4 regions of the Streptomyces sp. NPDC090442 genome follow, and region 1 is predicted to be linked to each of the others. Evidence: riboswitches for the same ligand, from Rfam matches in the RefSeq annotation. Region 1 holds a riboswitch; each other region holds the start of a gene.
The links. A riboswitch is a leader RNA that binds a small molecule or an ion and turns the genes downstream of it on or off. The one in region 1 is predicted to bind cobalamin.
Positions count from the first base shown of each region.

Region 2: another riboswitch for cobalamin. It lies ahead of ACIQU6_RS19430 (CoA-acylating methylmalonate-semialdehyde dehydrogenase); the one in region 1 lies ahead of ACIQU6_RS36115 (cobalamin biosynthesis protein).
Region 3: another riboswitch for cobalamin. It lies ahead of ACIQU6_RS31205 (CbtB-domain containing protein); the one in region 1 lies ahead of ACIQU6_RS36115 (cobalamin biosynthesis protein).
Region 4: another riboswitch for cobalamin. It lies ahead of ACIQU6_RS19235 (HoxN/HupN/NixA family nickel/cobalt transporter); the one in region 1 lies ahead of ACIQU6_RS36115 (cobalamin biosynthesis protein).

Region 1 covers NZ_JBIVXW010000075.1:4,759-9,339, forward strand. The annotation lists gene ACIQU6_RS36105 (anion permease) at 1-1,221, shown strand, start outside; gene ACIQU6_RS36110 (hypothetical protein) at 1,271-1,507, shown strand; cobalamin riboswitch at 1,831-1,966, shown strand; gene ACIQU6_RS36115 (cobalamin biosynthesis protein) at 2,096-3,073, shown strand; gene ACIQU6_RS36120 (cobyric acid synthase) at 3,070-4,581, shown strand, end outside.
Region 2 covers NZ_JBIVXW010000026.1:7,048-11,628, reverse strand. The annotation lists gene ACIQU6_RS19435 (acyl-CoA dehydrogenase family protein) at 1-502, opposite strand, end outside; gene ACIQU6_RS19430 (CoA-acylating methylmalonate-semialdehyde dehydrogenase) at 508-2,031, opposite strand; cobalamin riboswitch at 2,248-2,422, opposite strand; gene ACIQU6_RS19425 (ABC transporter ATP-binding protein) at 2,506-3,270, opposite strand; gene ACIQU6_RS19420 (FecCD family ABC transporter permease) at 3,344-4,369, opposite strand; gene ACIQU6_RS19415 (ABC transporter substrate-binding protein) at 4,366-4,581, opposite strand, start outside.
Region 3 covers NZ_JBIVXW010000055.1:22,587-27,167, forward strand. The annotation lists gene alaS (alanine--tRNA ligase) at 1-1,319, shown strand, start outside; cobalamin riboswitch at 1,423-1,576, shown strand; gene ACIQU6_RS31205 (CbtB-domain containing protein) at 1,615-1,836, shown strand; gene ACIQU6_RS31210 (CbtA family protein) at 1,858-2,610, shown strand; gene ACIQU6_RS31215 (histidine phosphatase family protein) at 2,700-3,326, opposite strand; gene ACIQU6_RS31220 (hypothetical protein) at 3,516-3,950, opposite strand; gene ACIQU6_RS31225 (heavy metal-binding domain-containing protein) at 4,031-4,581, opposite strand, start outside.
Region 4 covers NZ_JBIVXW010000025.1:88,738-93,318, reverse strand. The annotation lists gene ACIQU6_RS19235 (HoxN/HupN/NixA family nickel/cobalt transporter) at 49-1,221, opposite strand; cobalamin riboswitch at 1,254-1,447, opposite strand; gene ACIQU6_RS19230 (collagenase) at 1,748-3,718, opposite strand; gene ACIQU6_RS19225 (LysR substrate-binding domain-containing protein) at 3,880-4,581, opposite strand, start outside.

The DNA of each region.
Region 1 (4,581 bases):
GCCTTGGTGTTCGACTTTACGAACGGCTTCCACGACACGGCCAACGCAATGGCCACCACCATCTCCACCGGGGCCCTGCAACCCAAGATCGCGGTGGGGATGTCGGCGGTACTCAACCTCGTCGGCGCGTTCCTGTCGGTTGAGGTCGCCAAGACCATCTCCGGCGGGATCATCGACGAGAGCGCCGGCATCAGACCGGAAGTGATCTTCGCCGGCCTGGTCGGCGCCATCGTCTGGAACCTCGTCACCTGGCTCGCCGGCCTCCCCTCCAGCTCGTCGCACGCCCTCTTCGGTGGTCTGATCGGCGCGACGCTGGTGTCCGTCGGCACCGGCGGGGTGCACGGCGAGGCCGTCGTGATGAAGGTCCTGATCCCGGCGGTGGCCGCGCCGTTCGTCGCGGGGCTCGCCTCGATGGCGGCGACCCGGCTCACCTACCGGCTGGCCCGCGGCCGCGACGAGGCCGACACCGCCAAGGGCTACCGCGCCGGGCAGATCGCCTCGGCGGCCCTGGTCTCGCTGGCCCACGGCACCAACGACGCGCAGAAGACGATGGGCGTGATCACCCTCGCGCTGATCACCGGCGGGGTCATCGCCCCGCACTCCGACCCGCCGATGTGGGTGATCGCCTCCGCCGGCCTGGCCATCGCGCTCGGCACCTACCTGGGCGGCTGGCGGATCATCCGCACCATGGGCAAGGGCATCACCGACATCCAGCCGCCGCAGGGCTTCGCCGCCCAGACCGGCGCCGCGGCCACCATCCTGGCCTCCTCCCACCTCGGCTTCGCGCTCTCCACCACCCAGGTCTGCTCCGGCGCCGTGATGGGCTCCGGGCTCGGCCGCAAGGGCGGCGTGGTGCGCTGGTCCACGGCCGGCCGGATGGTCGTGGCCTGGGGGCTGACGCTGCCGGCCGCCGGCCTGGTCTCCGCGGGGGCCGCGGTCCTCGCCGACCAGGGCACCTGGGGCATCACGACGGTGGCCGTCCTGGCGCTGGCGATCTGCGGCGGCATCTGGGTCGCCTCCCGGCGCAAGCCGGTCGACCACACCAACGTCAACGAGGGTCCGGCGGTGGAGCCGGCGGGCGTCGTCACCACCGCGCTCCAGGCCGTCTCGCCGCCCCCGGCGGGCCCGGTCGCCCCGGCGGCCTCCGAGGCGGACGCGGCCGCCGTGCCCGCCCAGCGGGACGCCGCCGCCCCCACCCAGCCCGCGACGGCCACCTCCTGACGGCCGGCCGCCGCGACCGAACTGACCCAAGGACCCTAAGGACTACGCAATGCACATCGACTGGGCAGCTCTCGGCCAGGTCTTCGGCGTCACGCTCGTGGTGACGGTGGGAATCGTGGGCCTGTTCACCGTCGGCATCGTGGGCACCTCCCGCAAGCCGGCCGCGGACGGCGACGCGGTGGCCGCCGCGGCACCGGGCGTGGGGTCGCGCGCCGGGGCGCTGGCGGCGTTCGCGCTCTGCGCGCTGGCGGTGGCGTACGGGATCTATCTGATCGTCGCCGCCTGACGGTTGGCCGGCCGCGGGCCGGCAGCAGTGGACGGGGCGTTGGGAGGGCGCGGCACCAGCCGCGGCCGCCGGGCGCCCCGTTGGCGTGTGATGCGGGCGACCACCGGGCTGCCGGTCGCCTGCGAAGCCCCGTTCCGCCGGGCGGCGTTCGGGGCGGGCGGCGCGCGGGATCACGGACCGGGCGCGGTGGGGTGGCGGGCGGGCGCCGGCGGCTGCCCTGTGGTCTTGGACACAGGGCCGGCGGTGGGGCTGCGTCGCAGGTCAAGGGCGAGTTGACGGGCGTCGCGGGGCGTGGTGGACTGCCGGGGCCAATCGGCGACAGCAGAGGAAGTCCGGTGCGAATCCGGCGCGGTCCCGCCACTGTCACCGGGGAGCGCTCCTCCGACGAGGGCCACGGCCCGTACGCCACGTACGGGCGGGAAGGCCGGGGGACGCGCCGATCCGGGAGCCAGGAGACTCTGGTCGCCGTCGCGTCGAGCCAGGGCGAGGACCCTGAGTGAGGACATACCACCATGCCCGGCTGCCCATCGAGAGCCTCATCGCCCGCTGCCGCAGGGCCCGTTCGGTGTCTGACGGCGGTCTGATCCGGTGCGCGGCGAACACGCGGCATACGCGTGCGGCGCGGCCCTCGGCTTCCTCGGTGATCTGATCGCGGCGGATCCGCGGCGCGGCCATCCGGTGGCCGCGTTCGGCCGGGCCGCGGGCGCCCTCGAACGTCGACTGTGGCGCGACCACCGCGGATACGGCGCGGCCCACGCGGTGGTGTGCGCCGGCGGCGCGGCCGCCGGTGCCGCGCTGTTGGAGCGCGCCGTACGCCACCGCCCGGGCGCCCGGGCCGCGTTGACCGCGGCCGCGGTGTGGGCGGTGCTGGGCGGTACCTCGTTGGGCCGGGAGGCGCGCGCCGTGGGCGGCGCGCTGGACGTCGGCGATCTGGACGTGGCGCGGGAGCGGTTGCCGCATCTGTGCGGGCGCGACCCGCAGGCGTTGGACGGGCCGCAGATGGCCCGTGCGGTGGTGGAGTCGGTCGCCGAGAACACCTCGGACGCGGTGGTGGGCGCCCTGGTGTGGGGCGCGCTGGGCGGGGTGCCCGGACTGGTCGCGTTCCGCGCGGTGAACACCCTGGACGCGATGGTGGGTCACAAGTCGCCGCGCTACTGGCGGTTCGGCTGGGCCGCGGCCCGGCTCGACGACGTCGCCGGCCGGCCCGGCTCCCGGCTGACCGCGGCGCTGACGGTCCTCGCCGGGCCGGACCGACGCGGTGCGCTGCGGGCCTGGCGGGCGGACGGCGGGGCCCATCCGAGCCCCAACGCGGGCCCGGTGGAAGCCTCGTTCGCCGGTGCGCTGGGCATCCGGCTGGGCGGCACGCTGGCGTACGGCGGGCGGGTGGAACACCGGCCGGTGCTCAACGGCGGGGCGCGGCCCCCGGAGGTCTCCGACGTGGAACGGGCGGTGCGGCTCTCCCGGCGGGTGAGCGCGCTGGCGCTGGGCGTGACGGTGGCGGGACGGTTGGCGGCGGGTGCCGTGCGGCGCCGCCGGGTGAACGGGAACGGGAGGCTGTCCCGGTGAACGGGCGCGAGAAGACGGCCGGTGGGCTGCTGGTGGCCGGGACGACGTCCGACGCCGGCAAGAGCGTGGTGACGGCCGGCATCTGCCGCTGGTTGGTGCGGCAGGGCATCAGGGTGGCGCCGTTCAAGGCGCAGAACATGTCGCTGAACTCGTTCGTGACCCGGGAGGGCGCGGAGATCGGTCGGGCGCAGGCGATGCAGGCGGCCGCGGCCCGGGTGGAGCCGACCGCGCTGATGAACCCGGTGCTGCTCAAGCCGGGCAGCGACCGCAGCAGCCAGGTGGTGCTGTTGGGGAAGCCGGTGGGCGAGTTGAGTGCGCGGGGCTACCACGAGGGGCGGCAGGAGCAGTTGCTCGGGACCGTGACCGACTGCCTGGCGGAGCTGCGACGCACGCACGACGCGGTGATCTGCGAGGGCGCGGGCAGCCCCGCCGAGATCAACCTGCGCCGCACCGACCTGGTCAACATGGGCCTGGCCCGGGCGGCGCGGATCCCGGTCGTGGTGGTCGGCGACATCGACCGCGGCGGGGTCTTCGCGTCGTTCTTCGGGACCACCGCGCTGCTGTCCGAGGAGGACCAGGCGCTGGTCGCCGGCTACCTCGTCAACAAGTTCCGCGGCGATGTGACGCTGCTGGAGCCGGGGTTGGAGATGCTGCGCGGCCTCACCGGGCGGGCGACCTACGGCGTGCTGCCGTTCGCCCACGGGCTGGGCATCGACGAGGAGGACGGTCTGCACGTCTCGCTGCGCGGGGCCGTGCGGGAGTCGGTGGTGGCGCCGCCGGCGGGCGAGGACATCCTGCGGGTCGCGGTCTGCGCGGTGCCGCTGATGTCCAACTTCACCGACGTGGACGCGCTGGCGGCCGAACCGGGCGTGGTGGTGCGGTTCGTGGACCAGCCGGAGGAGCTCGTCGACGCGGACCTGGTGGTGCTGCCGGGGACCCGCGGCACGGTCCGGGCGCTGGCGTGGCTGCGCGAGCGCGGGCTGGCCGACGCGGTGGCCCGGCGGGCCGCCGAGGGCCGTCCGGTGCTGGGCGTCTGCGGCGGCTACCAGATGCTCGGCGAGCGCATCGAGGACGACGTCGAGTCGCGGGCCGGGGCGGTCGAGGGGCTGGGACTGCTGCCGGTCCGGGTCCGCTTCGCGGTGGAGAAGACCCTCGCGCGGCCGTCCGGCGTGGCGCTGGGTGAGCCGGTGGCGGGGTACGAGATCCACCACGGCGTGGCCCACGTCCTCGGCGGGGACGCGGCGTTCATGTCCGACGGCCGGGGGAACGCCCTGGACGGCTGCCGGGTGGGCGCCGTGTGGGGCACGCACTGGCACGGCTCCCTGGAGAGCGACGGTTTCCGGCGGGCGTTCCTGCGGGAGGTGGCGCGGGCGGCCGGCCGGCGCTTCGTGCCGGCGCCGGACACCCGCTTCGGCGCGCTGCGCGAGGAGCAGTTGGACCGGCTGGGCGACCTGATCGAGGAGCACGCGGACACCAAGGCGCTGCTGCGGCTGATCGAGGAAGGGGTG
Region 2 (4,581 bases), on a different contig from region 1:
CGACGTAGAGCTGGGAGGCGCCGGCGCCGGAGATGAACTGCTTGACACCGGTCAGGACGTAGTCGTCGCCGTCGCGGACGGCGCGGGTGCGCAGGGCCGCGGCGTCGGAGCCGGCGCCCGGTTCGGTCAGGCAGTAGCTGGCGAGGTCGTCCATCGCGCACAGCCGGGGCAGCCAGCGTTCGCGCTGGTCGGGGCTGCCGTAGTGGTCGATCATCCAGCCGACCATGTTGTGGATGGAGAGGTAGCCGGCGATGGCGGGGCAGCCGGAAGCGAGGGTCTCGAAGATCAGGACGCCGTCGGCGCGGGTGAGTCCGCTGCCGCCGGACTCCTCGCGCACGTAGACGCCGCCGAGTCCCAGGCCGGCGGCCTTGCGGAGCACGTCGAGGGGGAAGTGCTTGTCGCGGTCCCAGTCCAGGGCGTGTGGGGCGAGGTGGTCCTGGGTGAAGTCCAAGGTGGTTTCGACCAGGGCCAGTTGGTCCTCGGTGAGGTAGGTCGTGGTCACCGTGGTCACCTCATCACCGGGATCGTGAAGCTGGCGCCCTCCCTGATGCCGGCGGGCCAGCGGGAGGTGACGGTCTTGGTGCGGGTGTAGAAGCGGATGGCGTCCGGGCCGTGCTGGTTGAGGTCGCCGAAGCCCGAGCGCTTCCAGCCGCCGAAGGTGTAGTAGGAGACCGGGACCGGGATGGGGACGTTGACGCCGACCATGCCGGTGTTGACGCGTCGGGTGAAGTCGCGGGCGGTGTCGCCGTCGCGGGTGAAGAGGGCGACACCGTTGCCGTAGGGGTGTTCGCTGGGCAGGCGCAGCGCCTCTTCGTAGTCGGCGGCGCGCACGACGGACAGGACCGGGCCGAAGATCTCCTCCTGGTAGATCCGCATGTCCGGGGTGACGCGGTCGAAGAGTGACGGGCCGGCGAAGAAGCCGCCCTCGTGGCCGGGGAGGGTGAAGTCCCGTCCGTCGACGACGAGTTCGGCGCCCTCCTCGACGCCGAGGTCGACGTAGGAGCGCACCCGGTCGACGGCGTCCCGGCCGACCAGCGGACCGAAGTCGGCGTCCGGGTCGTCGCTGCGGCCGACGCGGAGTTGGGCGATGCGTTCCGTCAGTCGTGCGACCAGGGCGTCGGCGGTCTCTTCGCCGACGGGTACGGCGACCGAGACGGCCATGCAGCGTTCGCCGGCGGAGCCGTAACCGGCGCCGATGAGGGCGTCCACCGCCTGGTCGAGGTCGGCGTCGGGCATGACGATCAGGTGGTTCTTGGCGCCGCCGAAGCACTGGGCGCGCTTGCCGTGGGCGGCGGCGGTGGCGTAGACGTGGGCGGCGATCGGGGTGGAGCCGACGAAGCCGAGGGCTCCGACGCGGGGGTCGGTCAGCAGGGTGTCGACGGTTTCCTTGCCGCCGTTGACGACGTTGAGCACGCCGGGCGGCAGGCCCGCCTCCAGGAACAGTTCGGCGATCCGGTGCGGGACCGAGGGGGCGCGCTCGGAGGGCTTGAGGATGAAGGCGTTTCCGCAGGCCAGGGCGGGGGCTGCCTGCCAAAGGGGGATCATCGCGGGGAAGTTGAACGGGGTGATCCCGGCGGCCACGCCGATCGGTGAGCGCAGGGAGTGCACGTCGATGCCGGTGCCGGCGTTGTCGCTGAACTCGCCCTTGAGCAGGTGCGGGATACCGGCGGCGAACTCCACGACGTCCAGGCCGCGTTGGAGGTCGCCGTGGGCGTCGGGGATGGTCTTGCCGTGCTCGGAGGAGAGTAGGCGGGCCAGGGAGTCCTTGTCGCGATCGGCGAGTTGGAGGAAGCGCAGGAGGACCCGGGCCCGGCGCTGCGGGTTCCATTCGCCCCAGGCGCGTTGGGCCTCGGTGGCGTCGGCGATGGCGGCCTCGGTCTCGCTGCGGGTGGCGAGCGGGACGCGGGCCTGGACCTCGCCGGTGTTGGGGTCGTAGACGTCGCCGTGGGCCCCCGAGGTTCCCGGGGTGGGCTTGCCGCCGACGAAGTGGGTGAGTTCGCGGACGGGTTGGGGGGTGTGTGCACGGACCATGGTTGCCTGCTCTCGTCAGGTGGGATCCGGGGATGGCGCGCCGGTCCGCGGCACGCGCGCGGAGGCGGGCGGGCCGTGGGGACGCGGAATCGCGTATGGCGGAAGGACCGCTCAGACGGTGGGGGCCGCGGAGGCGGTCCTCCCTGCCCGTCCGGGCGGTTGACCAGGGTCGCGGGTGCGCACCAGTGCCATGCGTGTCTGCTCCATCCTCGTGGACAACACGGAACACCCCACGGCCGGTATCCTGACTTCCGGATCGGCGCGCGCCGTCCGCCTTCCCGACCGCTTACACGTCAGTGGCGTACTGCTCGACGGCGTGCTCCCCGGTAACAGTGGCGGGACCGTGCCGGATTCGCACCGGCTTCCCTGCACCGTGGGCTTCGCTCTCGAATATATAGTTGGACGTCCTAGTAAATCTACCCTTGACTGCACACCGGTCGCCTGCTTGGCCGCAGGCGGTACGAGGGCAGGCCCTCAGGGCAGCGCGACGATGTTCGGCTTGCCCTTCACCGGGTGGATGCTGACCTCCGTCCGCACGCCGTAGACGTCGGCGATCAACTCCTCGGTCAGTACGGCCTCCGGGGGGCCGTCGGCGAGCAGTCGGCCCTGGTCGAGGACGCAGACGCGGTCGCAGAAGGCCGCGGCGAGGTTGAGGTCGTGGACCGCGATGACGGCGGTGACGCCGAGCGCCCGGACCAGTCGCAGGGCGTCGAGCTGGTGGCGCAGGTCCAGGTGGTTGGTCGGCTCGTCGAGCACCATGACCGACGGTTGTTGGGCCAATGCCCGGGCGATCAGCACGCGTTGCTTCTCACCGCCGGAGAGCCGGTCGAAGCGTCGGTCGGCCAGTTCGGCGACGCCCAGGGATGCCAGCGCGGAGTCGACGGCCTCGGTGTCGTCCCGGCCGTCCGCCTGGAACGCCCGGCGGTAGGGGGCGCGCCCCATCGCCACCACGTCCCGGGTGGTCAGGCCGAAGTCGGAGGGCATCTCCTGGAGTACCGCGGCGAGCGTGCGGGCGACGTGGCGGGCCGGCAGGCTCCGGATGTCCGTGCCGTCGAGCAGGACGCGGCCGGAGCTCGGCCGCAGGGCCCGGTAACAGGTGCGCAGCAGGGTGGACTTGCCCGCTCCGTTCGGACCGACCAGGCCGACCACCTCGCCCGGTCCGGCCCGTAGCGAGACGCCGTCGACCAGGGTGCGGCCGGCCACCTCGACGGTCACCGACTCGATGCGCAGTTCGCTCATGCCGAAACCTCCCTTCGCTCGCCGTCGCACGCGCCAGGCGCGCACCTTCCCACGAGTCGCTCGCTGTGCTCGCTCATGCCAGACCCTTGCGGTACATCAGCCACAGGAAGGTGGGACCGCCGGCCAGGGCGGTGACGATGCCCACGGGGATCTCCTCGGGGCTGATCACCGTACGGGCGAGCAGGTCCGCACCGATCAGGAAGACCGCGCCGAGCAGCGCGGCGACGGGCAGGGCGCGGCGGTGGTTGGCGCCGACCAACAGCCGGGTGATGTGCGGCATCATCAGGCCGACGAAGCCGATCGCTCCGCTGACCGCCACCATGACCCCGGTCAGCAGGGCGCACAGGACGAAGAGCAGGGCCCGGAAGCGACCGACGTTCAACCCCAGTGCGGCGGCTGCCTCGTCACCGGCCAGCAGTACGTTGAGGTGCCTGGCGGTGCCCAACAGGGCGACGGTGCCGAGCAGTACGACGGCGGCCGGCAGCCACAGGGCGTCCCAGCCGGTGCCGCCCAGTCCGCCGAGCATCCACTGGAGCGCCGACTGGGCCTTCTGCGCCTGGTCGGAGGTGACGATCAGGAAGCTGGCGACGGCCGACAGGACCTGTCCGGTGGCGACGCCGGCGAGGATCAGGCGGACCGTGGTCATCCGTCCGCCGGCCCGCGCCAGGGCGTAGACGATCAGCAGGGCCGCCAGTCCGCCCAGGAACGCGGCGGCGGAGACCGAGTAGTGGCCGAAGACCGTGACGCCGCAGACGACCACCAGGACCGCGCCGACGCCGGCGCCCGAGGAGATGCCCAACAGGCCGGGATCGGCCAGTGGGTTGCGGACCAGTGCCTGGAGCGCCATGCCGCAGACCGACAGTCCGGCGCCCACCGTGGCGCCGAGCAGCACCCGGGGCATCCGGACGTCCATCACGATGGTCTCCCGTACCCGCGGCCAGTCGGCGTCGACCAGGGACGGCACGACCCGGTGGGCCAGGATGCGCCAGACCTCCCCGGGCGGCACCGCGACCGAGCCGAGCGCGACCGCGCAGGTGGCCGCCGCCAGCAGCAGGACGGCCAGGCCGGCCACCACCGCCCCGTACCGGAATCGGGTCACCGGAAGGAGTCCGGATGGAGCTGCCGGGCCAGTGTCTCGACGGCCGCCGGCACCCGCACGCCCAACACCGTCGAGCTCAACGGCAGTACGGCGAACCGCTGGTGACGGATGGCCGGCACGTCCTTCAGGGCGGGCTGGGAGAGCAGGAAGTCCTTCTTGGCGGAGACCGGGGTGTCACCGTAGTCGTAGAGCACGATGACCTCGGGGGCGCG
Region 3 (4,581 bases), on a different contig from region 1:
GCAAGTCCGGTGGCGCGGCCGACACTTCGGCGCTGCGCTCGCTGCTGGACGCGCACGGTCCCACCGACTGGCGGGCGTGGGAATCCCTGACCGCCGAGGCCCGGGTCCTGGGCGTGGTCGGCGCGGCCGGCCCGGTCCCGGTCGCCCGCGAGGGCGAGATCGTCACCGTCGTCCTGGACCGCTCCCCCTTCTACGCCGAGTCCGGCGGCCAGGACAGCGACGCCGGCCGCCTCTCCGGCGCCTCCACCGAGGCCGAGGTCCTCGACGTGCAGCGGGCGCTGCCGGGGCTGATCGCCCACCAGATCCGGGTCACCGCAGGCGAGTTGGCCGTCGGCGACGAGGTGGTCGCCGCGGTCGATGCCGAGTGGCGGCTGGGCGCCCGGCAGGCCCACTCCGGCACCCACGTCCTGCACGCGGCGCTGCGCGAGATCCTCGGCCCGACGGCCCTCCAGTCCGGCTCCTACAACCGGCCCGGCTATCTGCGCCTGGACTTCCCCTGGCGCGGCGCCCTCTCCCCCACCGTCCGCAGCGAGGTCGAGGAGGCCGCCAACCGGGCGTTGCGCAGGGACCTGCCGGTGGGCGTGCGGTGGATGACACTGCCCGAGGCCAAGGAGATCGGCGCGCTCGCCCTGTTCGACGAGACGTACGGGGAGCAGGTGCGGGTGGTCGAGATCGGCGGCGCCTGGTCGCGCGAACTGTGCGGCGGCACCCATGTCGAGCACGCCGCGCAGATCGGCACGGTCGCCCTGACCGGCGAGTCCTCGGTCGGCGCCGGCATGCGGCGGCTGGAGGCGGCGGTGGGCATCGAGGGCTTCGACTACCTCGCCCGCGAACGCGATCTGGTCTCCCGGATCGCCGAGCAACTGGGCTCCCCGCGCGCGGAGTTGCCCGAGAAGATCGGCGGCCTGCTGGACCGGTTGAAGGCCGCCGACCGCGAGAACGCCCGGCTGAAGGCCGTGGCCACCGCGGCGCGGGCCGCCGAGCTGGCCGCCACCGGCGTGGACGCCGACGGCACCCTGGTCGTCACCGCCACCGCGGAGGGCCCGGCCGCCGATGCGCGCGCCCTGGCCCTGGCCGTCCGCGACCGGCTCCCGACGGACCGCCCCGGCCTGGCGGCGGTCGCCGGCGACGACGGCGCGCTCGTAGTCGCCCTCAACGGCGCCGCCGCGGCCGCCGGGTTGGACGCGTCCACCGTGGTCAAGCGGCTGTTGGACGGCCGCGGTGGCGGCTCCAAGGCGGTCGCGCAGGGCGGCGGGGTGCCCGTCGAGCGGCTGCGCCGCCTCCTGGCGGAGCTGCCGCAGGTCGTCGGGCGGGGGTGAGCGGCGGCGGCTGGAGTTGCCGGACTGACCAGCGGTTCCCCGCCCGTCACCCGGCCGGTAGCCCGGCGCGAGAGGAAGATCACGTCGGGTGACCCGCATTTTGGCCATGCACCTGCCACGCGGTATCGTCAGCGCGATTATTGACGACGGCATGGCGGAAGCCGGTGGGAAACCGGCACGGTCGCGCCACTGTGAGCGGGACGTCCAACGCGTTGGGCGTCCCGTGAGTCAGACCCGCAGCCGTCGACCTGTGCACCACCGAGATGGGACGCGAACTCCCAGAGGAGGCCCTGCCATGGCGCAGTCCATCGCCCAGCCGACCGCCGGCTCCCCCGCGGTACCCACCAAACTGCCGCTCAGGGCGATAGCCCCCTGGGCGCTCTTCTTCGGCATCCTGATGCTCGTCCTGCTCTACTTCGTCGGCGCCGAGCAGGGCGCCACCTCCGTCTTCAACGGCACGGACATCCACGAGTGGGTGCACGACGGCCGCCACCTGCTCGGCTTCCCCTGCCACTGACGCGAGGGACGCCGCACGCCCATGAACTCCACAACGGTCCGAAACCTCCTCGTCCGTGGCATGCTCGCCGGCCTCGCAGCCGGTGTGCTCGCGCTGGTCGTCGCCTATCTCCTCGGTGAGCCCAACGTCGACAGCGCGATCCGGTTCGAGGCCGCCCACTCCCACGAGCACGAGAGGGAAGTCGTCTCCCGCTCCCTCCAGTCCACCGCCGGCCTCGCCACCGGTGTACTGGTCTACGGGGTCGCCTTCGGTGGCATCGCCGCCCTCGCCTTCTCCTTCGCGCTCGGCCGCGTCGGCCGCTTCGGCCCCCGGGCGACCGCGCTGCTGCTGTCCGGCTGCGCGCTGCTCGCCGTGTACGTGGTGCCGTTCCTCAAGTACCCGGCCAATCCGCCGTCCGTCGGCGAACCCGACACCATCGGCAAACGCACCGCCCTGTACTTCCTGATGATGCTGCTCAGCGTGCTGCTGGCGCTCGCGGCCACCATCCTGGGCAAGCGCCTGGCGCCGAAGTCGGGTACCTGGTACGCGACCGTCGTCGCGGTGGTCGCCTTCGCCGTCGTGATCGGTGTGGCCTATGCCGTCCTGCCCGCGATCAACGAGGTACCGACGGCCTTCCCGGCCACCCTGCTGTGGCGGTTCCGGCTCTCCGCCCTGGCCATCCAGGCCGTGCTGTGGGGTGGCTTCGGCCTCCTCTTCGGTGAGTTGGCCGAGCGGCTGCTGCATCCGCGGGCCGAGGCCGCTGCCGCCGGCCGAGCGGTCCCCGTCGAGAGCTGACGCCCGTACCGCAGACGTCCGAGAGGGCCCCGGAATCTCCGAGGGCCCTCTCTGGCGTCTGCGGTACGGGGCCGGACCGGCCGGGACGCTCAGAGCTTCGCCGCGGTGTCCGGCGGGGGCGGGGGTGATGACGGAGACGATGACGTGGGCAGGGCCTGGCCGAGCCGCAGGTTCCAGCGGCCGGCCCGACCGCTGAGTTCCGTGGCCGCCAACGGGGGCGCGTCCAGCCGCCAGAAGGCCGGCGCGGGCAGGCCGAGGACGTGTACGACCGCCGCCCGCACCACCTCCGGCTCGACGACGGCGAGCGTCCGGCCGTCCGGCGGCAGCGCGTCCAGCCAGCGCGCGACGCGTCCGCACAAGTCCTGCACCGACTCGCCACCGTGCGGCGCGCACGTCGGGTCGGCGAGCCAACGGCCCACGGCCTCCGGCTCGACGACCCCCACCTCGTCGAGGGTCCGGCCCGTCCAACGGCCCACGTCGAGACCGCTCAACTCGGCCGCGTCCGCGCCGTCGAGGCCGAGCGCGGCGGCCGTCTGACGACAGCGCGCGCTCGGGGAGACGCGCACCCGAGCGGCCCGGGGAAGCGACCCGGCGGCCGAACGGGCCCTGGCGGCGGCGCTGTCGTCGATCGCGTCACCGTCGGCGCCGCCGCCAAAACGGGCCTGCCGCAGTGACCGGCTCATCGCGGGCGTGATGAGGGTGACGCGACTGGTCACGGGGGTGCCTCCTGCTGGGTTGCGGTACGCGGGGTGTGGTGTGCGGTACGGGGTTCTGGGGACGAAGGCAAGCGATCGACATGCCACTTGGTCAGGTGTCGCCGCCGCACCCGACGCCCGACCCACGGGGTCGGCCCAGGCACCGAGGAGGCTCGACCCACCCCTCCGTCGGTGTGCCTGCGGTGGGTGTCACCCGCCCAACAGCAGCCGCTCCAGGGCTGCCCGCGCCCGGGAGTCGGACTCGGCGCGGGTGGCGATGGCCTCGGCCAGCTCCCGCACCCACTCGTCCAGGGCCACCGGGCGCCGGGAGAGGATCACTCCCCGCACCTCCCGGCACACCTCGCCGCTCGGGCGGCCGCCGGAGAGGTTCAGTACCAAGCGCTGCTCGCCCAGTGCGACGTCCAGGCACACCACCCTGCCCTCCCGGCCGGCCAGTCGATCGGCCATGCCGCGCTTGCGCTCGATCGCCACCGACCCCGGCGGCAGCGCGTCCGCCAGCGTCCCGGTGAGCACCTGGGCGTACACCTCCAGGTCGGCGGCGTCCCGGCGCAGTGCGGCGGCGAGCAGCTCGACGGAGGCGGGATCGCCGCCGGGCTCGGGCGGCACGGGGAGGTAGGAGGACATCGACAGCGGCCTTTCGTTTCGGTCTGGGTCCAACGGATCGCGTGCTACGGCCCGTCCGATGGGTCAGGGTCGGACGGGCCCTACCCGTCCAGGCTCAGCACCATCGTCGGGCGTTCGATGACGTGGTCGTCGCGCAGTGGCCGCACCGCCGTGCCGATGGCGAAGAACTCGGTGGTGTGCCCGCCCCAGCGGTGGTTGTGGGAGTTGAGTTGCACCCCCACGATGCCCTCGGCGTGCAGCTCCTCCGCCTCCCGCTGCATCCGCTCCATCGCCAACTCCCGTGCGTCGTAGAGCGCTTGGGTGAACGGCTCGATCTCCACGTTCTTGCCGATGTTGGAGAACATCGAACCGAGTTTCTGGTGGGCGATGTGGTACACGCAGGTGCCCATCACCATGCCCAGGGGGGCGTACCCGGCCCGGACCAGGGTCCAGAAGTCCTGTCCGCTCAGGTCGGAGGTGAACGGCTGCCCCTTGGCGTTGCGCCAACTGCCGTTGCCGCCGGGCGCGGGCGCGTCCGCCTTGACCGCGGTGCCGATCGCGATGAACTCGGCGATGTCGTTGCCGAACTCCCGCGCCTCGACGGAGAGTCGCACGCCCACGATGCCGTCGGCGCCGAGCTGTGCCGCCTCGG
Region 4 (4,581 bases), on a different contig from region 1:
CGGTGACACTGCCGGAGCCCGACGGGGGCGCGGGTGTTACGGCGACGGTCAGCCGGTCTCGTTGGCCGTGCCGGCTTCGTCGGTGGCGTCGGCTCCGCCGGCCTTGTCGGCGTTGTCCGCCTTCTGGCCCCAGCGGTGTTCCAGCTTGGCCAGGCGCCAGTAGGTCAGGGCGCAGGCCCAGACGACCACGAACAGGCCGACGATGAGGTAGCCGACGTTGTTGAGGTCGATGTTGGAGATCCAGTCGGTGAGCCCGTCCCGCCAGCCGAGGTTGTCGTGCAGCACGCCGATGAGCTCGATGGTGCCGATGAGGAAGGCGACCGCGATGGACAGGCCGGTGATGGTGAGGTTGTAGTAGACCTTGCGCACCGGGTTGGCGAACGCCCAGTGGTAGGCGAAGTTCATGAAGGTGCCGTCGAGCGTGTCGAAGAGGCTCATTCCGGCCGCGAAGAGCAGCGGCAGGCAGAGGATCGCGTACCAGGGCAGGCCGGCGGCGGCGCCGGAACCGGCCATGACCATCAGGGCGACCTCGGTCGCGGTGTCGAAGCCGAGGCCGAACAGCACGCCGACCGGGTACATCTGCCCGGGGCGTCGGATCGACCGGGTCAGCCGGCCCAGGATCCGGTTCATGAAGCCGCGGTTGGCGAGGTGCTTCTCCAGCTCGTGCTCGTCGAACTGTCCGGCGCGCATGGCCTTGAAGACCCGGTAGATCCCGGCCAGCGCGACGAGGTTGAGGGCGGCGATCAGATAGAGGAACGCGCCGGAGATGGTGGTGCCGATGACGCCGAGGGTGACGTGGGCGCCGGAGTTCTCGTTCGCGAGGGTGCCGGCGACCTTAGCGCCGGCGGCGATCAGGCCCGCCATGGCCAGCACGATGGTGGAGTGGCCGATGGCGAACCAGAAGCCCACCGAGACGGGGCGCTGGCCGTCGGCCATCAGCTTGCGGGTGGTGTTGTCGATGGCGGCGATGTGGTCGGCGTCGAACGCGTGCCGCATGCCCAACGTGTAGGCGGTGATACCGAGTCCGACTCCGAAGACCTGCTTGCCGACGGTGTAGTGGTGCGGCGCCACCATGGCGGCCAGGATGACGAAGGCCACCAGGTGCATGGCGGCAATCACCGCGAACAGGACACCGGTGCGTATCCAGTCCTGCCGCTGCCAGCGCTGCGGGAGGGTGGATGCGGTGGTGGATGGCGTGGGGGAATTTTGCAACAGGGGCATATCAGGCAGCCTCTCCAGCACCTCGTGGATGGGTCGTTGTGCGGTGCCGTGGCCGGTCTCCTGGCTTACGGGTCCAACGTCCGCGCAGCCGCCTTCCCGGGCATCAGCTGCCCAGTGGCACCCGCCGTTCCCGGCGGGGATGGCGCGAGGACTTCCCGATCACAGTGGCGAGGGCCGCCCCGGTCTCACACCGGTCTTCCCGAGCACCACGGCGGCAGCAACAGTAGGCCGGTAATCGACCCTCGACAATCTTGTGCAGTTGCGTAATCCGTGCAATGAGGGGGCGCGTGTGAGCACGGGAGGGCGCACTTTTGAGCCAGCTGTGCGACGTGGCGGCTGGGGCGCCGGGGTATTCGATGACGCTCCTGCGCCTGCCGGGGTCCGGCCGGCTGCCGCTCGGGCCCCGCGCACCTCCGCCCCCGCATCGGCGGGCGGCCGATACGGGGGCGGAGGGCGGTGCGACGGTCACGGGGTGGGGCGCGGCCACCGACCGGGTCCGGTCAGCGGGGCGCGGCGTCGCGGATCGTCAGCGTGCCTGTTTGGCGGTGCAACCACCGGACGCGCAGGCCGTCAGCCAGGCGTCGAAGTCGGCGTCGTAGCGGGTGCCGATGTCGCGGTTGTAGACGGCGTAGCCGCCCGCGTAGTCGCCGGTCCTGAAGTGCCCCAGCATGGTGGCGACGTCCTGCGGGTGCTTCTCGAACATGTAGCGGACCGCGAGGTAGCCCCACGGGTAGGTGCGGGTCTCATTGCTGTTGGCGTAGGTGGTCTGGAACAACGTGCTGAGTTTGTAGGTGTGTTGGCCGGCCTGGCGTACCGCCTCGTCGTCGGTGACGCCCCGGTAGCCGTACGAGACGTACTCGGCGAGCCCCTCGATCCACCAGACGTCCGGGACGGTGGTCTGCTGGGTGAAGTCGCCCTTCATGTCGTCGCGGGCGTCGAGGTAGTGGGTGTACTCGTGGTTGAGGTTCCAGATCCGGGCGGGGAAGCCGTCGTCGGAGTCCTTCTGGTACATGATCGACATCGGCTGGTTGTCGGGCTTGGTCGGGTCGCCGACCAGGGTGATGCCGCCGTTGTTGGTGTCGACCCCGTAGATCGCCCCGGCGTAGGTCTGGTAGTCGTTGCGGCTGCCGAAGATGACGAGTTGGACGGTCGACTCGTGTTGGCCGGGTATCGGGCCGTTGTCCTTGACAAGTTGGTGGAAGTACGGGTCCTGCCGCAGCAGGCTGGCGCAGGTGGCGTCGAGGTCGGCGGCGGTCAGGGCCTGTGCGCGGAGGGTGTGGGTCTGGTCGCAGGGGTGGTCGATCGGGAGTGCCGCCTTGGTGAGTTGGCCGGCCAGGTCACACACTCCGTAGGAGGCGCAGTTGGCCTTGTCGTAGAAGTCGACCTGACTGGCGACCGTGACCCACAGGGGCGCGGTCGGGCCGGTGATCTTCGAGGCGTTCAGCAGGCCCTTGACGAGCGGTCGGACCTTGGCCTGGAGGGGTTGGTGTTCGACGTAACGCCCCACGTTCATACCGGCGTTGGAGTCCAGGAAGGAGTTGTCGGTGCCCAGCAGCTTGAGGTGGTCCAGCGCGAACGAGTTGAGCGTGTCGATGATGCTCGGGTCGGCCGTCACCGCCTTGACGTACTCCTCGTTCCAGTTCCCGCGCCAGAGCGGGGTGTAGACGTCGTTGACGGCGGCCAGCATGCTGGGGATGGTGTCGTAGGAGTCGTTGTAGCCCTTGAGCACCCGGTCGTAGACGGCCAGGTAGCGGCCCTGTTCGTTGGCGCTGTCGGAGAGGACCAGGGCCTCGCCGAGCACCTCGCCGTTCCCCGAAGAGACGTCCTTCGAGCGGGAGTTGGCGAAGAAGGCGTCCAGGCCGCCCGCGGTGGCCGTGGCCAGGTTCTGGCCGTACGGGCCCACGTCGGAGGGGTGGTTGTACTGCACGTAGTAGCCGGCGCGCAGGAAGAGCACGAGCTGCCACATCTCGCCGGAGTTGTCACCGGTGTAGGAGGACGCCCCGTCCTTGAAGGCGTTGGCGATGGTGACCATCTGTTCCTCGCGGAACACGTCGTGCGCGTCCCTGCCGGCGAGCGAGAAGAGCGAGTTGACGCACTCCATGGTCGCGGCCTTGACCGCGGTGACCAGGTCGGGTCCGGTGCGGCCGCCGAAGTCGCCCGGGCTGCACGAGGCCGGGGCGGGGCGCTGGCCGCCCCTGTGCTCCGCCGCCGCAGTCGAAGAAGTGGGGGGATTCTTCGCGCTGAGCGGGCGGAGTAGGGCGGGGCCGACCGGCCGGCTCTGGAGCACGGAACGTTCGCCGGAGCCGAGGGTCGGGCCGGTGGGCGAGGGGGCTTTCGGGGACGGGGGGAAGTGCGGCGCGGTGCGATAAGTAGCGTGCTCCACACCGGACTTGGACGAGGGGGTGGCGAGCGCCGGCGTCGCCATGAGACCGGCGATCGTCGCACCGGCGGCCAGGCCGCCGATCACACATCTGGGCCAGGTTAAGCGAGAGCGCATCCCTGCTCCTTCGTGGACGACAGGCGCCCCGGAAGAGGCCGAGGCGTGATCGTCACCTTCTCAAGGCACCCCTCCCGCCGACAACGACGCGTGCCATAGCACCCGGTACCGCCCGGCCATAACAGCCCGCGGGTCGGCGCCCCCGGCCCGTCCGCCACCCCCTACGGCCTGGCCAGACTCCAGGTCCGGGAGGCCCAGGTCCGCAGGTGCGGCGACTGTGCGATCAGCGCGCGGTAGGCCGCGGAGGCCGCGCCGACCAGGGTGTCGGCGCACTCGTCGGCCAGGCTCTCCCGCCGCCAGGCCAGCACATAGCGGCACCACAGCGGCGTTCCGATCAGTGGCTTGACAACGACGCCGGGAATCGGCCGGAGCGTCGCCTGCACGACCGCCACCCCGAGGCTCTCCGCGATCATGCTCTGCAACTGGAGCTGGTCGCCGAGGAATTCGTGCACCGCGGCCGGGACGAATCCGGCCGACTCGCAGGCCGCGTAGAACACCCCGGGCCAGCCCGCCCCGTCGTCCGGCGTCACGAACCAGGCACTGTCGGCCAGCTCCGCGAGCCCCACCTCCACCCGGTGCCTGAGCCGGTGCCGCGCCGACAGGGCGAGGAAGGACGGCTCGGTGACGATCCCGCGGTGCGCCACCGCGGCCGAGTGCCGCAGCTCCAACCCCGGGTAGTCGGCCGCGATGGCCGCGTCCACCGCACCGCCCTCCAGCAGGCGGACGATCTCCGACGACGCGTACACGCTGCTCACCGTGAGCGCGACATCGGGCAGTCGGCTCCGCAGCCGGGCCACCATCCCGGACAGGACCGGGGAGTTGGTCGCAGCCAGGCGGAGCAGCCGGCGCGATCCGGCCGCGTT